2 regions of the Sporosarcina pasadenensis genome follow, and region 1 is predicted to be linked to the other one. Evidence: riboswitches for the same ligand, from Rfam matches in the RefSeq annotation. Region 1 holds a riboswitch; the other holds the start of a gene.
What was found. Region 1 has a riboswitch for thiamine pyrophosphate ahead of thiT (energy-coupled thiamine transporter ThiT). Riboswitches for the same ligand answer to the same signal wherever they lie in the genome.

Region 1 (3,422 bases):
TGAATATGTTTTTGTAGTCGTCAATGAATGATCCCCCTAATCATTTAGAAAATTTTAATAAAATCATGTTTTTATTATACCATGAATGTTCGGCATTCGAAATATTAGATTTGTGACGGAAACTTCATACTTTCCTTCGCACAAATTACCATTCCTATGTATACTGTTCAAAGGGAGGATGTACTATGTCTAGAATACTTCTGATGACCCTGTCGCTTTGTACAGTCATACTTTTGAATATAACAGCAAGCTTTTTCTCACTAAATGGAAACACTACGGCGGAAATTACAAATCGGCTGCCGTTGCTTTTCCTACCTGCGGACTATGTATTAGTAATCTGTTGGTTGCTCTATATTATGCTCTTTTTCTGGATTATCAATTTCAATAAGACTCGCCACGAGATGAGCTCCGCACATCGAAACCGCGTCACTTTCCTTTTCATATTGAGTTGCCTTCTGCATATCGCTTGGATATTCCTTTGGCACTTTGAATTATTTACGGGAACCGTCATTGCAAAAATCGCACTTCTCATTGTGTTGCTCACATTTTACGTTATATTTCCGAAACGGGATAACCGATTGTATGGCAGAGTCCCATTCAGTTTACTGACGGGATGGATTTTCATCACGACACTGTCGAATGTCAGTTATTTTCTTATGATTCACGGATGGACGGGATTAGGATTAAGCGATCCACTATGGGCCGTTATCTATTTGACGCTTTCCACGGCGTTCGCTTTACATTTTATGTACCACTATAAGGATTATGTAATGAATCTCGTTTTTGTTTGGGCGTTTATCGGCATTGCCGTCAGGAACGGGACGGAGGAGCTGTTCATATCGGCAGCGGCCATCTTTTTATCTGCCGTCATCGTCACGTGCATATTCCTGTTCTCAGGCAGGCGAACACATTAAAAAATAGCAGAGGCATGATCAACTCATGCCCCTGCTATTTTTATGTTCTTTGGATAAGTCTAGGCGCTGATGTGAATAGGATAACCGCTACGATTGCGCACAATATGATGGATGGTATCATATAGGATCCATTGTATACTAAGGAGTATAGCCATGCCGGCTGGTCTCCGGCATATTCTGCGAAAAACACCATTCCACCGATGAAGTGGGCTGCATATCGAAGAAGTCCCCCTAATACCGTTCCAACAATAATTGCTGCGGCCATCACACCTTTGCGCCCTTCCATTTTGCCTTTTAGTAACCAACTATAAGTTGACGCCGCCAATCCAACAACTGTGTATGCGACGAAATAGTCTAACGCACCTTGCACAGGGTGAATGATATAGCCCCCTATCACAGCTTGGAGAAGACCGGAAATCAATCCCGTCAATAAGCCCCCTGCAACTCCCCACCGGTATGCCATCAAAATAATCGGCAACATCGATAATGTAACAGATCCGCCTTGGGGCATTTTGAATAATGTCAAGTTATCCAAGACGAAGGATAATGCTCCTAAAATAGCAACCTCTAATAATAACTGAAGCCGTTTACGATCCAATTGAAACTCCTCCTCTAATTTTGTCGGAGGGATACGGAATGAAGAAAAACACGATTTTCTGCTTCGACTTGAAGGCGATAAGAATACGTTGATAAGTATACGTTTACACAAAGCCAATCAAGGTAACGAATAGTAAACAGAGCCTTTTTTCATTTTTAACAAAAAACGACATCCCGGATAGAACCGAGACATCGATATATGTCAGTTTCCATCCACATCCCTACGCAAGCATGAACTTACAGGTTCGAAGGGTTAGGACAAAAGTCCAATCTCAGCCATAAAAGGCACCCCTTGTGGTCTTGTAATTCAATTGTCGTATCCATTGTATATGTTAAAATACTTATAAGCAAGATGATATTGTAAACTACTTATTAGGATTACGGGAGGAAAGCCCATGACCAATAATAAACTTCTATCTGCACTATGTTATTTCAGCATATTTTTCTCACCTTTACTGTTGCCTGCAATCGTCTATTTCGTTACGGATGACCATGAAGTGAAAGGGCACGCGAAACGTTCGCTCATCTCGCACCTTGTCCCTATCGTGATCCTCATCGCAGGCTTCATCCTGTTTTCGTTTTCAATGATTTCGTATGAATCGAGAATGCACACGATGATGACCGGGCAATTCGACTTTTGGGGCCTCGCTCCTTTCCTGTTTATGCTCGTCTACGGACTGCTGTTTTTACTCGTCGTCATCTGGAATGTCTATCAGGGTGTGAAAGTGTTGAAATGATAAGGATGAAAAGGATATAAGTAAAATCTATGTAATGGATTGATAATGCTCTAGCCTGCTCCAAAAACCATTGATCTCCGTTCCGATCGGACGCTTTCCGCGGGCACGGCTTCAGCCTCCTCGGAGGTGCTCCCAACGCTATCGCTTTTGGTCACAAAAGCCGTTCTTCGTTACGGCTTTTCCTGCGGGGTCTTCAGCTCGCGCTGTTCCCGCTGGAGTCGCCGATCTCCACTCCAATCAATTTGAGTGTTAAATATATATAAGACATTATCGTTGATTGTAGCGAAAGGCGCCGACTCCTGTGGGATTGGCGGGACAGGTGAGACCCCGCAGTGGAGCGTAGCGACCGAGGAGGCTCACCGCCCGCCCCACGGAAAGCGTGTGCCTGTAGCGAAAATCAACATATTTATTTTTCTCTATAAAAAAGCAATATTGTTGCAAAAGTTATCCTCATTCAAAACTGTTTTGATAAAAACTAAACTCAACTAGGATAGGCATACGTTTATTTACGGTTGAATAATTATGTTATAATCAGTTGGAAAAGTACGTTTCGAGGAAGGGACCTGTAAATCATGATTGTAAAGAACAACGAAGAGATCGAGGCACTGAAAAAAATCGGTCGCATCGTCGCAGAGGTACGGGAAGCGATGAAAGCGGCGACTGTGCCTGGCATTACGACGAAAGAGATTGATGAACTCGGAGGACGCCTACTTGCTGAGCGCGGGGCTGTGTCGGCACCGATTGACCAATACGAGTTTCCGGGATACACATGCATCAGTGTCAACCATGAAGTTGCCCACGGCATTCCAGGATCAAGGGTCATCCAAGATGGCGATCTCGTCAATATCGATGTTTCCGCATCTTACGGCGGGTACTTTGCAGACACGGGCATTTCATTCGTCGTCGGCACGGCAGATGCGAGGAAACAACTGCTTTGTGACGTGGCGAAAAGCGCATTTGACCGTGCTATGACAAAAGTGAAAGCAGGCTCAAAGTTAAGCCAGATCGGAAAAGTTGTCGAGAGGGAAGCGAAGGATAACGGCCTGAAAGTCATTAAGAACTTGACTGGGCACGGGATCGGAACATCTTTGCACGAAGAGCCGCAGCATATTTTAAATTATTATGATGCTTGGGATCAAACGTTGATGATAGAAGGAATGGTGTTGGCGGTAGA
Region 2 (3,422 bases), on a different contig from region 1:
ATCCCGTACCATGCGTGTCTTTCGTGTCGATCCGTTTGCTCTTCATTAAAAAGCAATCGCCCGCCGAAGACAAAAACAGATCCTCCGCGTCAGGAGTATCTGTCCGATGCCCGCCTTTCAGCAGTACGGCTCCGGCTCCCTTCCGGAGCAATTGATTTGCGGCATTCTCCATATCTTTCATTGACGCAATCGTCATTCCCGTCAACACTTCCGCCTCCGGTATATTGGGCGTCAAAAGGGCCGCCGACGGAATGAGACGCTCTTTCAAAGCTGCAATCGCCGACTGTCGGAGAAGCGGAGCGCCGCCTTTCGCGATCATGACGGGATCGACGACTAGAGGAATCCGATCATGACGGCTCATTGTATCCGCGACCGCTTCAATAATCTCCGCAGAGAACAGCATCCCCGTTTTGGCCGCGCCAACTGTGAAATCAGTTAGCACCGCCTCGATTTGCGCAATGACGATGTCGGTCTCTATCGGTTGAACTGCATGGACGCCGAGCGTATTTTGAGCAGTCACCGCCGTTAATGCGGACGTTCCGAACGTGCCGAGCTCCTGGAATGTTTTCAGATCGGCTTGGATCCCTGCCCCGCCGCCACTGTCAGAACCGGCAATCGTTAGAGCAACTGAAGTCATTTGACACCCCCCCTTCTACAATGAATTGGGCGACGTCTATTGCGTCATCATCTAATTGATGTAAAGCATTCAGGAAATAAACCGCAAAATCACCCGGACCTGAAGACGGTTCAGCCGCCAATTCTCCCGCTTTTTTGTAATACGCAAGACTATAAGCAACCGCATCAATCGGGGAATGTGTACCGACGGACAGGAAGGCGGCGGAAACCGCGCTTAACAGGCAACCCATGCCCGTGATTTTACTCATGAGCGGATGCCCTCCTGTAATTCGGATGATTTTATCACCATCCGTCACGATGTCGGTCTCACCGGTAACAGCGACGAGGCAACGGTGGCGGAGGGCTACATCTTTAGCCGCCTCTTCGATATTTGCCGAACCTGCACCTGCATCGACGCCTTTCGCTTCCCATTCAACACCCGCAATGGATGCAATTTCACCGGCGTTTCCACGGATGAGCGTAATATCCAATTCCTCCAGAAGTGTAGCGACTGTATCTTTACGGAAAGCAGTCGCCCCTGCGCCGACAGGATCCAATACGAGTGGACGCCCTTTAATGGAAGAAACTTTTCCGGCAGCGATCATTGATTCAACTGCCGAAGGATCCAGCGTCCCGATGTTTAGCAATGTACACGAGGAAACGGCGGCTACTTCTGCCGTCTCCTCGATTGCATCCGCCATGATCGGAGAAGCACCCAATGCCAGCAGGCCGTTCGCTTGAAAGTTTGCAACGACAATATTCGTGATGCAATGGACTAACGGGTTTTGTGTACGCAGTTCTTTCAGCAATAAAGATTGAGCCATTTATGCATGCACCTCGCTTGTTTCAAGAGACCATGTTTGCTGCGTCCATGCCATTTCCCAAAACTGCAATTCATAGTGGACGCTTTTAATGAAATGAGCTTTCAATTGTTCGCGTCTTTTATCCGAAAGATCTTCCGTCAGTTTATTCAATCGATCGATCTGTTCACGGGTTGCCTGCTCGAACCATTCAGAACTGTACGTGGCAATCCATTTGTCGTAAATCGGGTGATTCGGTTTCGCATCCTTGAGCCGCTCGCCGATTTCGTAATACAACCAATAACATGGAAGCAATGCGGACAACGTCGTAGCCAAGTCGCCTTCCAACGCCGCCCGGTATAAATGCGACGTGTAAGCATACGCTGTCGGCGCCGGGTCAAAGTTTTCAATATCTTCATCCGTAACACCCAACAGTCCAAAGAAGCCTTCATGCAATGAAATTTCCGCCCCGCATGTACCATCCGCATGCTGCGCAAACCGTTGCACCGTCAATAAATCCGTCGCCTGCACGGCAGCCATGGCATGCACTTTCGCAAAATGCTTCAAATAATACGAGTCTTGCAGAACGTAATGTTTGAACACTTCTTCAGGCAATGTCCCTTCCGCAAGCGCATTAATGAACGGATGATGGAAGCTCGCCTCCCAAACATCGTTGCATTCCTTCCGTACCTCTTCACAAAACGTCATTCCAACCACTCCTTTAAAGTTTTGGAAAACCAAAAAAGCCGCTTCACTCAACACAATCGTTGAAGAAGCGGCTCGCATATCGGCGTAAGATAACCTTTGGAAGACGTGCGACCCACTTCCCTACGCTGGTATGAGCCAGATCAGGTTCGAAGGGTCCGTGTATCGATACACGTCTCAGTCTTTCACAAAGACTCCCCCAGTGGTTAACTCTTTTCAGTTTTCAACTACACTATAACATAGATTACTATTTTGGCAAATCTGACATCTGTACTTTACGGTAATGTAATATTTAGAAATAAATAGCGATAGACCGTTTATACCACGCGTTAACCATGAAAATAAAGTAATAGGACAGGCATACATAGCACGTTATCGGCATTTTTAGGATTGGTATAATATGGTTTAACAGGGTCGAATCGATTACATTAAACCCTCTTTTTAGTCTTCTCCCACGCTTATTTATTATTACAAAGGTTAATATTTCCACGAATACTTGTTAATTGGTTGTCATACCATTGTTATTTTCTTTTGTTATTGTTAGTAATGTGCAGATGGGGCACTGCTCACCTATCCGAATGAAACTATTGTGAAGATAGTAAAAAACGGCCCTACACTCTTTGCTCGAGAAGGAGGCGGATGTACATAACGACTTTATTAGGATGAGTGTTATTTCGCTTCATGATCTGGTAGTTGGGTAAAAAAATTTAAGAAAAGGGAGTTTGATCATTCTTGGTTAAAGAAACGAATCGTAACGAGAAGAACACGAAAAAGAAAATTTTACCGTTTGTCATGTCGACTTCAATGTTAACTGCTGCTATTTTTGGAGCAGGCGGATCAGCGTTAGCGGCTGAAAACGGTGAAAAAGAGTTTAAAAACCACGGTGAAAAGGTTTCCTATTATGCAACAACTATTCCGGGTTCACCTGAAAAAGGGAAATTCATGCGTACGATTGCAAATAAAAACTTCGTAGCTGCTGAGCCGGATGAAGATGATACTACAGATGAAGATGACACAGATACACCTAATAACGATGACGATGATACAGACGCACCAGCTGATGAAGAAGGCACGGATGCTCCGGCTGACGAAGAAGACGCTGTAGATGCTCCGGCTGACGAAGAGGATACTGTAGATGCTCCAGCTGACGAAGAGGATGCTGTAGATGCTCCGGCTGACGAAGAGGAAGCTGTTGACGCTCCGGCTGACGAAGAAGATGCTGTTGACGCTCCAGCTGACGAAGAGGAAGCTGTAGATGCTCCGGCTGACGAAGAAGAAGCTGTTGACGCTCCAGCTGACGAA

Region 2: it holds a riboswitch for thiamine pyrophosphate, as region 1 does, so the genes downstream of both, tenA (thiaminase II) here and thiT (energy-coupled thiamine transporter ThiT) in region 1, are expected to answer to the same signal.

What each region holds. Positions count from the first base shown of each region.
Region 1 is NZ_JBFEGM010000010.1:36,596-40,017, forward strand. It holds gene AB1K89_RS13890 (M3 family oligoendopeptidase) at 1-24, opposite strand, end outside; gene AB1K89_RS13895 (tryptophan-rich sensory protein) at 186-914, shown strand; gene thiT (energy-coupled thiamine transporter ThiT) at 955-1,512, opposite strand; TPP riboswitch at 1,713-1,814, opposite strand; gene AB1K89_RS13905 (magnetosome magnetite crystal formation protein family) at 1,907-2,248, shown strand; gene map (type I methionyl aminopeptidase) at 2,821-3,422, shown strand, end outside.
Region 2 is NZ_JBFEGM010000025.1:129-3,550, reverse strand. It holds gene thiD (bifunctional hydroxymethylpyrimidine kinase/phosphomethylpyrimidine kinase) at 1-637, opposite strand, end outside; gene thiM (hydroxyethylthiazole kinase) at 603-1,439, opposite strand; gene tenA (thiaminase II) at 1,440-2,123, opposite strand; TPP riboswitch at 2,224-2,331, opposite strand; partial or broken gene AB1K89_RS18110 (hypothetical protein) at 2,853-3,422, shown strand, end outside.